DNA from 4 places in the Streptomyces sp. TM32 genome. Region 3 is predicted to be linked to each of the others. Evidence: riboswitches for the same ligand, from Rfam matches in the RefSeq annotation. Region 3 holds a riboswitch; each other region holds the start of a gene.

Region 1 (4,301 bases), on a different contig from region 3:
CCCGAGACCGTCTGAGCCCCTCGGGCTCTGCTGTATGCGGCGGCCCCGCCGCGGCAACCGGTCACCGGTTGCCGCGGCGGGGCCGTTTCACTGCGCCCTGAGTCCGAGGCGGGGCAACGGTGTGCGCGGTCGCCGCGCGCGCATGACCGCGTGGGTGCACCGGAATTCCCCGGCCGCCCGGAAATCCGGGAGGGGCGAGAAATAGTGCGCACCCTCAGGCATGGCATTCCGGTGCCGTAAAGCGCGCACCATTCGCCATCCGCGGCGCCGAATAATGGGCATCCGAATACCGACGGAATACGCGCCGGAGAGGGAAGCTCACTTCGCCGCACCGAAACCCGTTCCATACGTCCCACACTTCCCGACTTCTTCGCGTGTGGGACTTCTTTGTATACGGGACGGTTGTTAAGGGCGGACGCGCACCGTGTTGACGGGCGGTTTCGGATCCCTCACCCCGGTCTTGAGCGGGCGCCGCAGCCGGTACACCGGAAGCGAGCGCTCGACATGGGCCGCCATCAGGGCACGCGCCCGCTCCGCGTCCCCCCGGGCCACCGCGTCCAGCACGGCGCCGTGTTCGTCCCACGACTCGCCGGCCCGGGCCGGCGGCTCCACCGCGTACATCCACTCGATCTTGCGCCGCAGCTGGGTCAGCAGCGCCGTCAGGCTGGGGCTGCCGACCGCCTGGGCCAACGTCTCGTGGAACCAGTCGTCCAGTTGCTGCAGGTCCGCCGGATTGCCGTGACGGGCCCGCTCGCGGCCGAGGCGTACCAGACCACGGAGCACCTTGAGGTGGGCGGGACTGCGGCGGGCGGCCGCGCGGGCGGCGCCCAGCGGCTCCAACAGGGCGCGGACGTCCAGGAGATCGGCGGCCTCCTGTTCGGTCGGCTCGGCGACACAGGCCCCCGCGTGGTGGCGGGTGGTGACGAAGCCCTCGGACTGCAGGGTCCGCAGCGCCTCACGGATGGGCACTCTGGAAACGCCGTAACGGGCCGCGAGGATCTCCTCGATCAGCCGGCTCCCCGGTGCCAGCGCACCGGAGACAATGTCGTCGCGAATCGCTGTGCACACCGCATGCGCGGAAATATGGCCTCGCATCTTCCGAGCCTCCGCCGTAATCCCCTGGAAACGCCGCCGGTCGGCGGCTTTTCCGTGACTCTATTCGACCGGAGGGGATTTTCCGACGGGCACCGAATATTCATGGATATTTTTGGCCGGAAGTCGCGGGCGAGCCGGCCTCGCCTCCGGTGCACTCCCGCGCCCGGCAGCCGCGCCTCCGACATACCGCGCCGCACGCGCCGAAGCCCCGGTCGCAGGACCGGGGCTTCGGGAGGACGCGGTGCGAGGCACTCCCTCCCTGGCGGCGGGGCCGGCGAGCGGGAGGTCAGACGTTGACGCCGTGCGCGCGCAGGTAGGAGATCGGGTCGATGTCCGAGCCGTAGTCGGGGCCGGTACGGGCCTCGAAGTGCAGATGCGGGCCGGTGACGTTGCCGGTGGCACCCGAGAGGGCGATCTGCTGACCGCGGGTGACCTTCTGGCCGACCGAGACGGCGAACGAGGACAGGTGACCGTACTGGGTGTACGTACCGTCGTTCATCTTGATCACGACGTTGTTGCCGTACGAGCCGCCCCAGCCCGCCTCGACGACGGTGCCCGCACCGACGGCATGGACGCTGGTGCCGGAGGCGGCGTGGAAGTCGATGCCGGTGTGGCTGCCCGAGGACCACAGACTGCTCGACGCCTTGTACCCGGTGGAGACGTAGGAGTCGGCGACCGGCGCGACAAAGGTGTTCAGACGCTTGCGCTCGGCGTCGCGGGCGGCGCGCACCTTGGCCTTGTGGACGGCCTCGGCGCGCCGCTTGGCCTCGTCGGCCTGCTTCTTCGCCAGGGCTTCGGCCTTCGCCTGCGCGGCGGCGGACTCCGCGGCGGCGCGCTGCGCGTCGGCCTGGGCCGCGACGTGGCCGGCGACCTCGTCACCCAGCACGACGGCCCGCTGCAGGCCGGTGTCATGGGCGGGTGCCGCGTCCGTGGCAGCCAGCGCCGGCGAGGCCACGGAGGCGACCACACCACCGGCCGCAAGGGTGGCTATGCCGGCGACCTTGCGGGGCGTCCGGGCAGGGCGGTCGGCGCGGCGGTGTTTCCCGGTGGCACGGATGAACGCCATGTACGGGCTTGTCCTTTCCCTCCTTCTCGCCTACCGGGTTAGCTGACGGGTTCGGAGCAGGAAGGTCTCCTACGGGCTCCTCGGGAGAGGAGTCCGATTCACCCCAAGGGACGTGTGGGTCCCCGGCTCCCCTGGCTCGCGCCGTACGGGGACTCGGCGATGACTGCCCGGTGCCACTGTTGTGGCGGACTTGTGACGAACAGCCGGACCGACGCTAAACGGGGCCACTTTCCCTGGGCAAACAGATGCCGTTTTTTGTGCGGGATGCCACAAGAACCGGCACAACCAGCCGTAAGAAAACGGACATACAGCGGCTCCCGTGGCCAGTGGGTGCCACGGGAGCCGCTTTGTCGATATATGACCTTCCGTCACGCGGACTAGCCGCTGACGACCGTCACCTCGCCGATGCCCAGCCCCTTGACCGGCTCGGCGATCTGCGCCGCGTCACCCACGAGGACCGTCACCAGCCGGTCCACCGGGAAGGCGCTGACCGCCGCCGCGGTCGCCTCGACCGTGCCGGTCTCCGCGAGGCGGGCGTACAACTGCGCCTGGAAGTCGTCCGGGAGTTGCTGCTCCACCTGGTCGGCCAGCGTGCCCGCAACGGCCGCCGCGGTCTCGTACTTCAGCGGCGCGACCCCGACGAGGTTCTGCACGGCGACATCCCGCTCGTCGTCGGTCAGTCCCTCTGCCGCGAGGGTGCGCAGCACCTTCCACAGGTCTTCGAGCGCCGGGACGGTGGAGGCGGTGTCCACCGAGCCGCTGATGGCGAGCAGCGCGGCACCCGTGGCGCCCTCGGGGGACGTGGGGGCGGTGGAACGGAGCACCTGACCGAACGCACGCACCCCGTAGGTGTAGCCCTTCTCCTCCCGCAGCACACGGTCCAGACGGGAGGTGAGGGTGCCGCCCAGGCAGTACGTGCCGAGGACCTGCGCGGGCCACACCCGGTCGTGCCGGTCGGAGCCGATCCGGCCGATGAGCAGCTGCGTCTGGACGGCGCCGGGGCGGTCCACGACCACCACGCGGCCGGTGTCGTCGGCGACGATCGGCGCGGCCTTCAGCGGCTCGGCCGTCGAGCCGCTCCAGGCGCCGAGCGTGTCGGCGAGCGCCGCGTCCAGGTCGACGCCGGTGAAGTCACCGACGATGACGGCGGTGGCCGTGGCGGGCCGTACATGGGCGTCGTAGAAGGCGCGGACGGCCGCGGCGTCGATGCGCGCGACGGTCTCCTCGGTGCCCTGGCGCGGGCGCGACATGCGGGCCGTGGCCGGGAACAGCTCCTTGGACAGCGCCATCGCGGCGCGCCTGGCCGGGTTGGCGAGCTCGTGCGGGATCTCGTCGAGGCGGTTGCGGACCAGCCGCTCGACCTCGCTCTCCGGGAACGCGGGGGCGCGCAGCGCGTCGGCGAGCAGGCCGAGCGCGCGGTGCAGCCGGGAGGCCGGCACCTCCAGGGAGACCCGTACACCGGGGTGGTCGGCGTGCGCGTCCAGGGTGGCGCCGCAGCGCTCCAGCTCGGCGGCGAACTCCTCCGCGTCGTGCTTGTCGGTGCCCTCGGACAGCGCCCGCGCCATGATCGTGGCGACGCCGTCCAGGCCCTCGGGTTCGGCGTCCAGCGGGGCGACGAGGTTGATCTCGACGGCGACGACCTGCTGACCGGGGCGGTGGCTGGTCAGGAGGGTGAGGCCGTTGGGCAGTTGGCTGCGGTCGGGCGCCGGGAAGGCCCACGGCTTGGGCGCGCCGCCCCGGGGCTGCGGGTGGAAGTCCATCGTGCTCACAGGGGTGTCGGCGTGGGTGGTGGCGTCGCTCACTGGTCCGCCTGCCCTTCCTCGGTGTCGGCGGCGTCGTTCGACTCGGTCGGCTCGTAGACCAGCACCGCGCGGTTGTCGGGGCGCAGCCGGGCCTTGGCGACCGCCTGCACCTCCTCGGGGGTGATGTCCAGGACGCGCTGGACGGCGCTCAGCGCGAGCTGGGGGTCGCCGAACAACACGGCGAAGCGGCACAGTTCGTCGGCGCGCCCGCTGACCGTGGCGAGCCGGTCCAGCCATTCACGCTCCAGCTGCGCCTGCGCGCGCTCCATCTCCTCCGGGGTCGGCCCCTCGGCGGCGAAGCGGGCCAGCTCCTCGTCGACCGCGCGCTCGATGTCGGG
Region 2 (4,301 bases), on a different contig from region 3:
GGAGTCGGCGACCAGTGCGACCTGCTCCAGGAAGTCGGCGAGGGTGCCGGGGTTGTCTTCCCCGCGGTCCTGCTCGAATTCCAGGGCCACTGCGGCGAGTTCCTGGAGGTTCTCGATCCGGGTCTCGTCCTGCGGATCGGTGGAGGCCTGGAGCTCGGCGAGATAGCCCGTGCGCTCCAGGACCGCTTCCAGGACGGTGGCCGGGCCGGCGCCGGACTCGACGATGGTGCGCAGCTCCTCCATGAGGACGTTGAAGCGCTTGACGGCGTTGGCGGAGCGGGCCGCCATGCCGTACGCCTCGTCGACCCGGCGCAGGGCCTGCGGGAAGGTGATCTTCTCGCGGAGCGAGAGGGCGTCGATCATCGCCTCGGCACGGTCGCCGATGCCGCGCTTGGGGACGTTCAGGATACGGCGCAGCGGGACGGTGTCCTCGGGGTTGGCGAGCACCCGGAGATAGGCGAGGACGTCGCGGACCTCCTTGCGCTCGTAGAAGCGCACTCCGCCGACGACCTTGTAGGGCAGCCCGACCCGGATGAAGATCTCCTCGAAGACCCGGGACTGGGCGTTGGTGCGGTAGAAGACGGCGACATCGCCGGCCCTGGCGTCCCCGGCGTCCGTCAGGCGGTCGATCTCGTCGGCGACGAACTGCGCCTCGTCGTGCTCGGTGTCGGCGACGTAGCCGGTGATCCCGGGGCCGCTGCCGGCGTCCGTCCAGAGGTTCTTGGGGCGGCGGTTCTCGTTGCGCTCGATGACGGCGTTGGCGGCGGACAGGATCGTCTGCGAGGAGCGGTAGTTCTGCTCCAGCAGGATCGTGGTCGCGTCGGGGTAGTCCTCCTCGAACTGGAGGATGTTGCGGATGGTGGCGCCGCGGAAGGCGTAGATCGACTGGTCGGCGTCACCGACGACGCACAGCTCGGCCGCGGATTCGGCGGGGCCGACCAGCTCGCGGACGAGGGTGTACTGGGCGTGGTTGGTGTCCTGGTACTCGTCGACGAGGACGTGGCGGAAGCGGCGGCGGTAGTGGTCGGCGACGTCGGGGAAGGCCTGGAGCAGATGGACCGTCGTCATGATGATGTCGTCGAAGTCCAGGGCGTTGGCCTCGCGCAGCCGCGCCTGGTACATCGCGTACGCCTCGGCCAGCGTCTTCTCGAAACCATCGGATGCCGTCCCGGCGAAGGTCTCCTCGTCGATGAGCTCGTTCTTGAGGTTGGAGATCTTCGCGCTGAAGGACTTGGGCGGGTAGCGCTTGGGGTCCAGATCAAGATCACGGCAGACCAGGGCCATCAGGCGCTTGGAGTCGGCGGCGTCGTAGATCGAGAAGGACGAGGTGAAGCCCAGCTTCTTGGACTCGCGGCGCAGGATGCGGACGCAGGCGCTGTGGAAGGTGGAGACCCACATGGCGTTCGCCCGGGGGCCGACGAGCTCCTCGACGCGCTCCTTCATCTCGCCCGCGGCCTTGTTGGTGAAGGTGATCGCGAGGATCTGGCCGGGGTGGACATGGCGCTCGGCCAGCAGATGAGCGATGCGGTGGGTGAGCACCCGGGTCTTGCCGGAGCCGGCGCCGGCGACGATCAGCAGCGGGCCGCCGGTGTGCACCACGGCGGCCTTCTGCTCGTCGTTGAGCCCTTCGAGCAGCGTGGCGGGATCGACGGCGGGGCGGGCGGCGCCGTCGCGGTAGTACGTCTCCCGGGGGCCGGGCGCGTCGTATTTCCCGCCGAAGAGGTCGTCGGGGATCTCCTCGGGGGCCGGCTCGTGCTCGTCCTCGGGAGGCGGCGGGGGCTCCTCGCCCTTGTGGCCGAGGTCCGCCAGGAAGCTGTCGTCAAAGAGGCTGCTCATCGCCCACCGAGTCTAGGCCGCCGCACTGACAGCCCGCCGCGGAGTGCCGATTGTCGGCGGAATTCGGGGCTCGACGGCGGTGCGCAGATCAGCGTGCCGGGTCCGGGGCGGCCGGGCCGGCGCCTCGTCTACCCGAATCCGACATCTGCCACAACAACCCCCGGATCGCGTTCAGGTCACAAAAAGGTTTCGGGCATATCGAACATCAGCCTTCACAGGAGCCACACGAGTTGGCTAACGTCCTCGCTCAGGCGGCCCGCCTCCCCGCGTACGACAGCGTCCGCACGAGCCGCCGCGCCGAGTCCGGCCCTGCCCCACGGCACCCGGAGCCGGGGACCCACCAGCACCACCGGGGTGAATCGGTCCGTACGGCCGCCTCAGGCGGACGTCAGGACCGTAGGGCAAGCCTTCCGTCATCGACACCGCCCGAACCCGACAGCTAACCCGGTAGGCGGTCCACGGAAGGAGTTGCCGGCCTTGGCGTCCCATCGCAAGCCGCGCACCAGCGTCCTCGCCTCGCCCGGAGGCCGCCGCACGGCTGCCGGGCTCACCACCGCAGCCCTCGCGTCGGTCACCCTGCTCTCGCAGTCCGCCGACGCGGCTCCCCGAGCGCCCAAGCCCACCATCGAAGAGGTCAAGAAGAAGGTCGACGACCTCTACCACCAGGCCGAGCTGGCCACCGAGAAGTACAACGGGGCCAAGGAGCGCGCCGACGCACAGCGCCACACCGTCGACGGCCTGCTCGATGCCGCCGCCAAGCGCGCCGAGCAGATGAACCGCTCCCGGCACCAGCTGGGCATGTTCGCCTCGGCGCAGTACCGCACCGGCGGGATGAACCCGACGGCGCAGCTGATGCTCGCCAAGGACCCGCAGCAGTTCTTCGACCGCAGCCATCTCATGGAGCGGCTGACCAGCCGGGAGAAGCAGGCCGTCACCGACTACCAGGAGCAGGCGGCCGCCGCGGCGCGCCAGCGGGCCTCGGCGACCGACAGCCTGGAGCGTCTGCAGAAGTCCCAGGCCTCCCTCAAGGAGTCCAAGCGCTCCGTCCAGGACAAGCTGTCCGAGGCCCGTCAGCTGCTGTCCCGGCTGACCGCCCAGGAGAAGGCGCGGCTGGCCGAGCTGGAGCGCCAGAAGGAGGCGGCCGCCAAGCGCAAGGCCGAGGAAGAGGCGCGCAGGCAGCAGGAGCGCGAGCGCCAGCGGCAGCAGACGGGTGGTGGTTCGACGGGCGGCCAGACCGGTGGCAGCTCGACCGGCGACTCGTCCTCCACCAAGGCCGAGAAGGCGCTCGCGTTCGCCCGCGCCCAGATCGGCAAGCCGTACGTCTGGGGCGCCACCGGACCCAGCTCCTACGACTGCTCGGGGCTGACGCAGGCGGCGTGGAAGGCGGCCGGCGTCACGCTGCCGCGGACCACCTGGGACCAGGTCAAGGTCGGCCAGCGGGTGGCCACCAAGGATCTGCAACCCGGTGACCTGGTCTTCTTCTTCGACGACATCAGCCACGTCGGGATGTACATAGGCGGCGGCAAGATGATCCACGCCCCGCACCCGGGCGCCAGCGTCCGGGAGGAGTCGATCTACTACATGCCGATCTACGGGAGCGTCCGCCCGGGCTGAGGCCCGGCGCCCGATGCTCCCCCACCGAACCACCCCCCACGGCCACCCCCCACACGCCACCGCGCGGCCATCGCCTCCGGATCCGGAGTGCGAGGACCGCGCGGTGTGCTGTTTCGGGGCGGGGGCCCGCCGGCGCCCTTGGGGCGGTGGTCCGCTTGCGCCCTTGGGGCGGTGGTCCGCTTGCACCCTTGGGGGCGGTGGTCCGCTTGCGCCGCTCAGGTCCAGAGCACCGCGATGAAGATGTTGGCCACGGTCAGCGCCCCGACCGCGCCGAAGAGCGGCTTGGCGACCGTCTCCTCGTCCCGCTTGACGTAGACCAGCGCCAGGATCACCACCAGCACGGCCATCTTGATGCCGATCTTGATGGTGTTGACGTGGTGGCCCTCGGCCTGGTTGAGGCCGACCAGCGCGACGCCGGTGACCAGCATCGTCAGCGCGCCGTGCAGCATGGCCGGCACGAAGCGGGCGGTGCCCGCGCCCATCGCCTTCATCTGGGTCAGGAAGCCGCCGAGCAGGGCGGCGATGCCGATGATGTGCAGGCCGACGAAGAGATTGATTACTACGTCCATAGTGCGGGATCGTAGCCGCCGCATAGCACGGCCCCGCGGGCAGGGCGCCCACAATCGTCGCTTCGGTCATGCCGGACCGGTACCGGCCGTGCAGCCGCCGACGGCACGGTCATCCGCACACCGGCACCGGTCGAAAGCGAACAATGCCGGGCAAGTGGGCTCCCTGGCGCGACACCCAGGCTTAGCGTCCTCCTCCAGGCGGTCGACTCCCCGCCTTCGCCGGCCCCCCACCGGCGTCCTGTCGGCCGCCCCGCCGCGAGGTGCGGCGGCGGTTCGTGGCCC
Region 3 (4,301 bases):
AGCCGTACCTCGATGTCCGGGCAGACGAACCGCACCATCGCCAGAATGCGCAGTGCGCGCTGCGGGGTGAGGTTCCACTCCTTGCCGAGCGGGGTGCCCTCGAACGGGATCAGGAAGTTCACCGGGACGGAGTCGGGGTCCAGCTCGCGCAGCGCGAAGACCACATCGACGAGATCGGCGTCGCTCTCCCCCATCCCGGCGATCAGCCCGGAACAGGCGGACATTCCGGCCGCCTGGGCCTGCTGGACGGTGGAGACCCGGTCCGAGAAGTCGTGCGTGGTGCAGATGTCGCCGTATGTGGCTTCCGAGGTGTTGAGGTTGTGGTTGTACGCGTCGGCGCCCGCCGCGTGCAGTCGGTCGGCCTGGCCCTCGGAGAGCAGACCGAGGCAGGCGCACACCTCGATTCCCTCGTTCTGCTCCTTGATGGTGGAGATCGTCTCCGAGACGCGGTCCACGTCCTTGTCCGTGGGGCCGCGGCCGCTGGCCACCAGACAGACCCGCTTGGCGCCGCCGGCGACCCCTGCCGCAGCCGCCTTGGAGGCGTCATCCGGCTTGAGCCAGGTGTACTTGAGAATCTCCGCCTTCGACCCCAGCCGCTGGGAACAGTACGAGCAGTCCTCGGGGCACAGGCCCGACTTGAGGTTGACGAGATAGTTGAGTTTGACCCGCCGCCCGAACCACTGGCGGCGCACCTTTCCGGCCGCGGCCACGACATCGAGCAGTTCGTCATCGGAGGTCGCCAGTACGGCCAGCGCCTCTTCGCGGGTCGGCAACTCGCGCCGCAGTCCCTTGTCCACCAGTGTGCTCAGCAGGTCCATGGCGTTGATCCTGGCGTACGGCACCGCCCCCGGCCAAGGAGGATTCCCACAACGACCCAGGATGGAGGTGTGTGTATCGCCACACTGTGGGCCCTCGGAACGACCGCTAACGTCTAGCAACAGCCCACAATCGAGGCCCACGGACGAAGGACGCCGATGCCGCAGGACTCCGCCCCCACGCTGCTCCGCGAGGGCTCGCCGGCCGCCCCCGCCGGGCCCCGCCGGCCGCCCCACGGAGCCGCCTTCGACTGGCTGGATGAAGCCCGCGACGCGCGCCGGCGCGCCGGACTCACCCGCACCCTGCGTCCCCGCCCGGCCGACCACCCGCTGCTCGACCTGGCCGGCAACGACTACCTCGGACTCGCCCGGCATCCCGAGGTCACCCGTGGCGCGGCGGCGGCCGCACACCGCTGGGGCGCGGGCGCCACCGGCTCCCGGCTGGTGACCGGCAGCACCGAACTGCATGCCCGGCTGGAGGCGGAACTCGCCGCTTTCTGCGGCTTCGAGGCCGCTTTGGTGTTGTCGTCCGGTTATACCGCCAATCTCGCCGCGGTCACCGCGCTCACCGCCGCCGGCACCCTGGTCGTCTCCGACGCGGGCAACCACGCCTCCCTCATCGACGGCTGCCGGCTCTCCCGGGCCCGCACCGAAGTGGTCCCGCATGCCGACCCCAAGGCCGTAGGCGCCGCGCTGAGCGGTCATGACGGCCGGGCACTCGCCGTGACCGACTCGGTGTTCTCGGTCGACGGTGACGCCGCCCCGCTCCCCGCCCTCGCCGAGGTCTGCCGAATGCGGGCCGCCGCCCTGCTCGTCGATGACGCACACGGCCTGGGCGTCCTCGGCGAGGGCGGTCGCGGCGCGCTGTGGGCGGCCGGGCTCGCCGGTGACGCCGATGTGGTGACCACCGTGACGCTCTCCAAGTCGCTGGGCTCCCAGGGCGGTGCGGTCCTCGGCCCGGCCCGGGTCATCGAGCACCTGGTCAACACCGCCCGGTCGTTCATCTTCGACACCGGTCTCGCCCCGGCGGCGGCCGGCGGCGCGCTCGCCGCGCTGCGGCTGCTGGGCCGTGAACCCCAGCGCGCCGCCCGGGCCGGGCAGGTCGCACGGAAGCTGCACGAGCGGCTCACCGCGGCGGGTCTGGTCGCGGTGCGGCCGGACGCCGCGGTGGTCTCGGTACGCGCCCCCTCACCGGAGGCGGCGGTCGGCTGGGCCGCCGACTGCCGCGCGGCCGGACTCGTCGTCGGCTGCTTCCGGCCCCCGTCCGTTCCCGACGGGATCTCCCGGCTGCGGCTGACCGCCCGCGCGGACCTGACGGACGACCAGATCGACGCGGCGGTCGGCACGATCCTGGCCACGGCGCCGGCTGTCTGACCCGGGGCGCGCAGCAGCGCTTGTCCGACGAACGGCACGTGCGGCCCGACCGGTCGGCCAGGTCGGCCACCTGGCCCACCACCGCCGGTACTTGACGGCTTGTAGGACGAGCGCGCAGGTCAGCGCACCCGCCCGTACCAGACCCCGGGGCTCCAGATCCGTTCCAGTCGCACCGTGCTCCCGGCCTTGGGGGCGTGCCACATCCGGCCGTTCCCGGCGTAGATGCCCACGTGGTAAATGCCGTTGGCCGAATGGAAGAAGACCAGGTCGCCGCGTCGCCGGGCGCCGGACGGGACATGCCGGGTGCGGCTGTACTGCGCGGCGGCCGTACGGGGCAGGGCCCGGCCGGCACGCAGGAACGAGTACAGCGTCAGCCCGGAACAGTCGAAGGCGTCCGGCCCTTGGGCCCCGTACTGGTACGGGGAGCCCCGCTTGGAGGCGGCGACCCGCAGCGCGTGTGCGGACACGGATGCGGCTTCGGCGCCCCCGGTGGTTCCCGGGGTGATGGTCGTCCCGCCGAGCGTGACGAGTGTCAGAGCGGTGACGGTGCCGGCGCGCGCCAGCAGATTCGGCGTATGCATGCGCACAGTCATGCGCAAACCCTTCGTCAGCCGCCTGCGAAGGAAGACCTGTCGGGTTCGGGCAGGCGAAGATGCCCGGCCGTGCGTACGGCTTCACCCCAAGGAGTCCGCCGGCCCGTGAAGGCCGTGGACCCCGTCCTGCTCGGGTCCTCCGCTCCCGCCGATCCAAGAACGTCGACCGGACATCCGGACGGCGGCGGGATTAGGCGCCCGTCCGGACCGCCCCGTCGCTGTGGCGGGGTCTTGTCGTCGAAGGGATCCTCACGCACCCGGCGCCCAAACTCCGAGCTGAAAATGCCGTATGTGAGATGGGTCACATTTGGCCTGAATGGTGGGATTTGTTCCTCAAGGTGTCAGGGTCCCGGCTGTCGCGCGCCCCGGACCAGGAGCGAAACATCCGGGACCCGAGAAATTCCGGATGAACCGGCAATTCGGGGGTGGTTCGCAACGGGTGTGCGCGCTACGCCGTATGGGCAGCCCTGCCGCGTGTCGCGTCAACGCTCCGCGGGCGGCGGCACGGCGACGAGCCCGGCCCGCCGTTCGCCGTCCAGCACCCGCAGCGCCCGTGCCAGCGTGTCGTGGTGCAGTTCGCTCTCGCCGCGTTGGTGCATCAGCGTCAGCGCGTCCCGCAGTCCGGCAGCCGTGCCGACCAGTGCCTGGGCCGCACGCAGCCCGCTGTAGGTGCCGCCGCCGCGGGCCGGGTTGATACGGCCCAGCAGATCGAGCACCTCCAGATAGCGGTCGATCAACTCACCCTCGGCACGTGTGAGGGCGGGCAGTGGCGGGAGTTCGGGGGGCAGCATCCGGCGTCACCGCGCAACGAGGGGGCGTGCCGACTGCTTGCGGTGCCGGGTGAGGCCGTCGATCAGGCCGTACTCCTGGGCGGCGTGGGCGTCGAAGATCTTGTCGCGCTCGATGTCGGCGGCGATCCGCTCGCGGGGCTGGCCGGTGTGCCGCGCGAGCATCTCCTCCAACATCTCGCGGGTGCGCAGCAGTTCCTCCGCCTGGATCTGCAGATCGGTGGCCTGGCCCTGGATCGGCTCATGGAGCGACGGCTGATGGATCAGCACCCGGGCGCCGGGCAGCGCCAGCCGCTTTCCGGGGGCGCCGGCGGCCAACAGCACCGCGGCGGCGGAGGCAGCCTGCCCCAGGCAGACGGTCTGCACGTCGCACGAGACGAAGTTCATCGTGTCGTAGATGGCGGTCATCGCGGTGAGCGAGCCGCCGGGGGAGTTGATGTAGAGCGAGATGTCCTGCTCGGGCGCGGCGTGTTCGAGGTGGACGAGCTGCGCCATCACATCGTTGGCGGACGCGTCGTCGACCGGGGTGCCCAGGAAGATGATGCGCTCGCTGAGCAGCTTGGAGTACGGGTCCATGGTGCGCGTGCCCTGGGAGGTGCGCTCGGTGAACTCCGGAAGGACATAGCGGGCCGTCGGTGGCAGCATGCGTGCTCCTCTCTCCGTAATAAATGTACAGGACGTACATCCGTAGGAATGAGAGCAGATTCTGGTGACCAGCTACAAGTCCCAGG
Region 4 (4,301 bases), on a different contig from region 3:
ACGTTGGAGTCGGCGTGCGAGCCGCCGTTCAGGATGTTCATCATCGGGACGGGCAGGACGTGCGCGTTCGGGCCGCCCAGGTAGCGGAACAGCGGGAGGTCGCTGGCCTCGGAGGCGGCGTGCGCGACGGCGAGGGAGACGCCGAGGATGGCGTTGGCGCCGAGCGAGCCCTTGTTGTCGGTGGCGTCCAGGTCGAACATCGCCTGGTCGATCAGCCGCTGCTCGGTCGCGTCGTAGCCGACGAGCTCCGGGCCGATCTGCTCGATGACGGCCAGGACGGCCTTCTCCACGCCCTTGCCGAGGTAACGGTTCGGGTCGCCGTCACGAAGCTCGATGGCCTCGAAGGCACCGGTGGAGGCGCCGGACGGCACGGCGGCACGGCCGGTGCTGCCGTCGTCGAGGCCGACCTCGACCTCGACCGTGGGATTACCTCGCGAGTCGAGAATTTCGCGGGCTACGACGACGTCGATCGACGGCACGTTGTCTCCTTCGTGGGTGTCTGGCGTTCTGCTGCATGAGCCTAACGGCCCCGGGCGCGTCCGCCTGCCCTTGGCCCGCTCCGTGGGACGGAATTGCGGAATGAAGAGCCCAAAGGCCCAGTTCACAGGACCTTTGGGCCCTTGTTCGCCAACCGGGACAAGGTGTGGATCGCGGCCGGTCACCGGCGTGCGGTCGCAGCGGATCTCACCCGGGCGCGACCCCGGGTGTGAGAAACCCCGCCGCGGCGCGCTGGGGGAACGGCGCGCCGGGCGGGGCTGTCTCACGGAGGAAGCGGGCCCGCCGCTCGGGCCTGCCGGAGTTCCGGTGAGGAGGTGGCTCAGACGTTGAGCTTCTGGCCCGGAAGGATCAGGTTCGGGTTGCCGCCGATGACCGACTTGTTGGCCTCGTAGACCGACTTCCAGCTGGTGCCGTGCGCCTTGGCGATCTTGGCGAGGGTGTCGCCCGCCTTCACGGTGTAGTTGCCGTGGCCCATGGACTTGCGCTCGGTGGAGCGCGAGGCGCGCTTCTCGGGGGCGGCCGGGGCCTTCTTGGCCTCGGTCTTGGTGTCCTGCTGCGGGGCGGACTTGGTCTGCGCCGAGGAGCCGGAGGTGTCGACGTTCGCGGCGGGGCCGCCGGCGGTCAGGTTGCCGGCACCGGCGCAGGTCCAGGCGCCCGGCCCCTGGATGGCGAGGAGCTTCTCGGCGGCGGCGATCTGCTGGCTCTTGGAGGCCAGGTCGGCGCGCGGCGCGTACTTGGTACCGCCGGCGGCGGCCCAGCTGGAGTTGGTGAACTGCAGGCCACCGTAGTAGCCGTTACCGGTGTTGATCGACCAGTTGCCGCCGGACTCGCACTGGGCGACCTTGTCCCAGGTGCTGACGGAGGCGGCGGAGGCGGAGGTGGCGCCCATCAGCGGGACGGCCACGGCAGCACCGGCGATACCGGCGAGGGTGGCGACGCGGACGGCCTTGGAGGGACGACTGTGCTTGCCTTTGTTGATCAGCATGGTTCGTTCGTTTCCTCACCGACGCCTACGAGGTGAGCTGTCGGGTTCGGGCTGTGAGTGGCCCGGCCGTATGCGCTTCCGCATCTGGCTTCACCCCAAGCCGGTCGCCCGCTTTCACGGGCGGGGCCGGCACCTACCTTGGTTCCCCCGCTCCTGCCTACGGCGCTTGCGCGTCAACTGCCCCCGATCACCGGCAGGATTCGGCGTGTGACCGGAGGGCCCGCTTTGGCGAGCGGTCCTGACGTTAAGCAGCAACCCCCTTGGTGTTCAAACCCCACCATCTGAACCAAGTTGCCCGATTCCGATCACGAGTGGGGCACATCTCCGCAGGTGGGGGCAGGTGCGGCGAGGGTGGACGGTTCCGGGCCCCCTGAGGTCAACGAGACCCTTGTCTCACTTTCACCAAAGGGGGCGAAAGGGGATGAACTAGCCCGCGTTCTGCCCGAGATCGAGCACCTGGCCGGGCTGGATCAGGTCCGCGTCGGAGCCGATCACGCCCTCGTTGCGGTCGTAGAGCGCGGTCCAGCCGCCGGGCAGCCGGTGGGCCGTGGCGATGGCTGACAGGCTGTCACCCGGCCGCACGGTGTAGTCGCCGTCGGCCGCCGGGCCCGTACGGTGCGCGTCGCCGCCGCGCGAGGCATGCCGGCCGCCGGCGCCCCGGCCGCCGCCCTCGTCGCCCTGCCGGCCCTGACCGCTGCTCTGACCGGCTTCGTCGTCCGCACCGCCGCGGTGCCTGCCCGGTGCGGGCCGCTCCTGCGGCGTGCCGGAGGTGTCCGGGCGGCTGCCGCCGTCGGACGGGTCGGCGGACGGCGAGGGGTCCTCGTCCCGGTTGCCGGACGCGGGGTCCTCGTGCCGGCCGCCGGACGGCGCGCCGTCGGACCGGTCGGACGTGCCGGGCCGGTGGTCGGCGCGGCCGGGGTCCGGCGCGTCGGACGAGGGCGTCGACCCGGTCGACTCGTCGGACGACCGGCCACCCGGGTCGTCGCCCGGCTCGTCCTGCGTGCCCGTGGCGTCCGAGCCGTCGTGCATGCCGGAGGATCCGGGCTGGTCCCAAGGGTCCGGGGAGTCGGACCCGTCGGACGGGTCGGGCTCCGGGGTGCTGGTGCTGCCGGGGTTGACCTCCGGCGCACGGCCGTCCCGGGTCAGCCCGGCGCTCTGTGCGCAGCTGCTCCAGACGTCCGGGCCCCGGTGGTCGAGGATCGACTCGGCCACCGCGATCTGCTGGGCGCGGCTGGCGAGGTCGGGGCGCGAGGCATAGGCCGAGCCGCCGTAGTTGTCCCACATCTCCTGGGTCAGCTGGAGGCCGCCGTAGTAGCCGTTGTCCGAGGCCGCGCTCCACACCCCGGCGCTCTCGCACTGGGCGACCTTGTCCCAGGTCGTGGTGTCGGCGGCGTGGGCGCCGCTCGCGCCGAGCAGCGGCAGGGCGATGCCGGCGCCGGTCACTCCCGCCGTGACAAAGATGGCCGGTGCCTGACGGGGGCGACGGTGTCGGCCGGTCCCGGAACGCATGCGGATGCCTTTCGCGCGGTGGAGTTGTCGGACGAGTGGTCCGACGGGCTTCCGGCCGGGGCGGGCAGGGCAGCACCGTTACACCGGTTGACCGCGCCCCCGCTTCGGCCGATCGAATGAAGCCTGTCGATCGTCGATCGAAAGGTAGCCGGGGTCACGAGTAGTCACAAGCCGGTGTAGCGCAGATCACGCAATGGTCACGCGGCTGACGCGCTGTCAAATATGCCCTTGCCGCTGGTCAGGAGCGCTCGGCGGTGAACTCCACCGGCAGCGACCGCAGTCCGCGCATGATGAGCCCGCCGCGCCAGCGCAGGTCGTCGGGTTCGGCGGCGAGCCGGAGGTCCGGAAGCCGGGTCAACAGCGTGGCGAGGGCGGTCTGTCCTTCGAGCCGGGCGAGCGGCGCGCCCAGGCAGTAGTGGATGCCGTGCCCGTAGCCCAGATGCTGGTTGTCCCGCCGGGTCAGGTCGAGGACGTCCGGCTCGTCGAAGCGCTCCGGGTCGCGGTCGGCGGCGGCCAGCACCACCAGGACCGGGTCGCCCGCGGCGATCCGCTGCCCGCCCAGCGTCAGCTCCTCGGTCGCGAACCGCCAGGTCGCCAGCTCCACGGGGCCGTCGTAGCGCAGCAGTTCCTCGAGGGCGGTGCCGAGCAGGTCCAGGTCGCCCGCCTCGATCGACTTCTGCAGCAGCTCGCGCTGGGCGGGGTGGCGCAGCAGCGCGTAGATGCCGTTGCCGATGAGGTTGACGGTGGTCTCGAAGCCGGCGAAGAGCAGGATGAAGGCCATCGCGGCGACCTCGTTCTCGGTGAGGTGCTCGCCGTGGTCGGAGGCGCGGATCAGCGCGGAGATCAGGTCCTCGTCGGGCTCGGCGGTGGCCCCGAGGGTCTCGCGCTTGCGGTGGATCAACTCGGCGAGATAGCCGCGCATCTTCTTCACGGAACGGGCGACGCCACCGCGCGGTCCCTTGCCGTGCCGGATCATCATGCCCGCCCAGTCGCGGAAGTCGTCCTGGTCCTCGCGCGGGACGCCCAGCAGATCGCAGATCGCGTAGATGGGCAGCGGGAACGCGAACTCGTGGATCAGATCGGCCGCACCGCGCCCGGCGCCGCCCGGTTTGGCGATCATGGCGTCGATCAGCCGGTCGGTCAGCTCCTGGACCCGCGGCGCGAAGGCGGCGACCCGGCGCGGGGTGAACGCCTTGGAGACCAGCCGGCGCAGCCGGGTGTGGTCCGGGGGGTCGATGTTGAGCAGGTGCGTCATCAGGTTGGCGCTGCGCTCCCCCGGGATGCCGATCTTGCCCTTGCCGTGCGCGGA

Evidence for each region. A riboswitch is a leader RNA that binds a small molecule or an ion and turns the genes downstream of it on or off. The one in region 3 is predicted to bind cyclic di-AMP.
Region 1: another riboswitch for cyclic di-AMP. It lies ahead of EST92_RS14015 (M23 family metallopeptidase); the one in region 3 lies ahead of EST92_RS03895 (NlpC/P60 family protein).
Region 2: another riboswitch for cyclic di-AMP. It lies ahead of EST92_RS17605 (C40 family peptidase); the one in region 3 lies ahead of EST92_RS03895 (NlpC/P60 family protein).
Region 4: another riboswitch for cyclic di-AMP. It lies ahead of EST92_RS18125 (transglycosylase family protein); the one in region 3 lies ahead of EST92_RS03895 (NlpC/P60 family protein).

What each region holds. Positions count from the first base shown of each region.
Region 1 covers NZ_SDIG01000048.1:29,807-34,107, reverse strand. Annotated here, with positions in the region: gene EST92_RS14025 (HPr family phosphocarrier protein) at 1-15, shown strand, start outside; gene EST92_RS14020 (GntR family transcriptional regulator) at 406-1,095, opposite strand; gene EST92_RS14015 (M23 family metallopeptidase) at 1,382-2,161, opposite strand; cyclic di-AMP (ydaO/yuaA leader) riboswitch at 2,174-2,330, opposite strand; gene EST92_RS14010 (pitrilysin family protein) at 2,539-3,921, opposite strand; gene EST92_RS14005 (pitrilysin family protein) at 3,960-4,301, opposite strand, start outside.
Region 2 covers NZ_SDIG01000073.1:4,894-9,194, reverse strand. Annotated here, with positions in the region: gene pcrA (DNA helicase PcrA) at 1-1,836, opposite strand, end outside; cyclic di-AMP (ydaO/yuaA leader) riboswitch at 2,122-2,306, shown strand; gene EST92_RS17605 (C40 family peptidase) at 2,314-3,450, shown strand; gene EST92_RS17600 (hypothetical protein) at 3,666-4,019, opposite strand.
Region 3 covers NZ_SDIG01000009.1:14,464-18,764, forward strand. Annotated here, with positions in the region: gene bioB (biotin synthase BioB) at 1-818, opposite strand, end outside; gene EST92_RS03890 (8-amino-7-oxononanoate synthase) at 975-2,189, shown strand; gene EST92_RS03895 (NlpC/P60 family protein) at 2,309-2,782, opposite strand; cyclic di-AMP (ydaO/yuaA leader) riboswitch at 2,787-2,989, opposite strand; gene EST92_RS03900 (hypothetical protein) at 3,265-3,573, opposite strand; gene EST92_RS03905 (ATP-dependent Clp protease proteolytic subunit) at 3,580-4,215, opposite strand.
Region 4 covers NZ_SDIG01000077.1:6,392-10,692, reverse strand. Annotated here, with positions in the region: gene eno (phosphopyruvate hydratase) at 1-479, opposite strand, end outside; gene EST92_RS18125 (transglycosylase family protein) at 818-1,483, opposite strand; cyclic di-AMP (ydaO/yuaA leader) riboswitch at 1,491-1,699, opposite strand; gene EST92_RS18120 (transglycosylase family protein) at 1,910-2,926, opposite strand; gene EST92_RS18115 (cytochrome P450) at 3,231-4,301, opposite strand, start outside.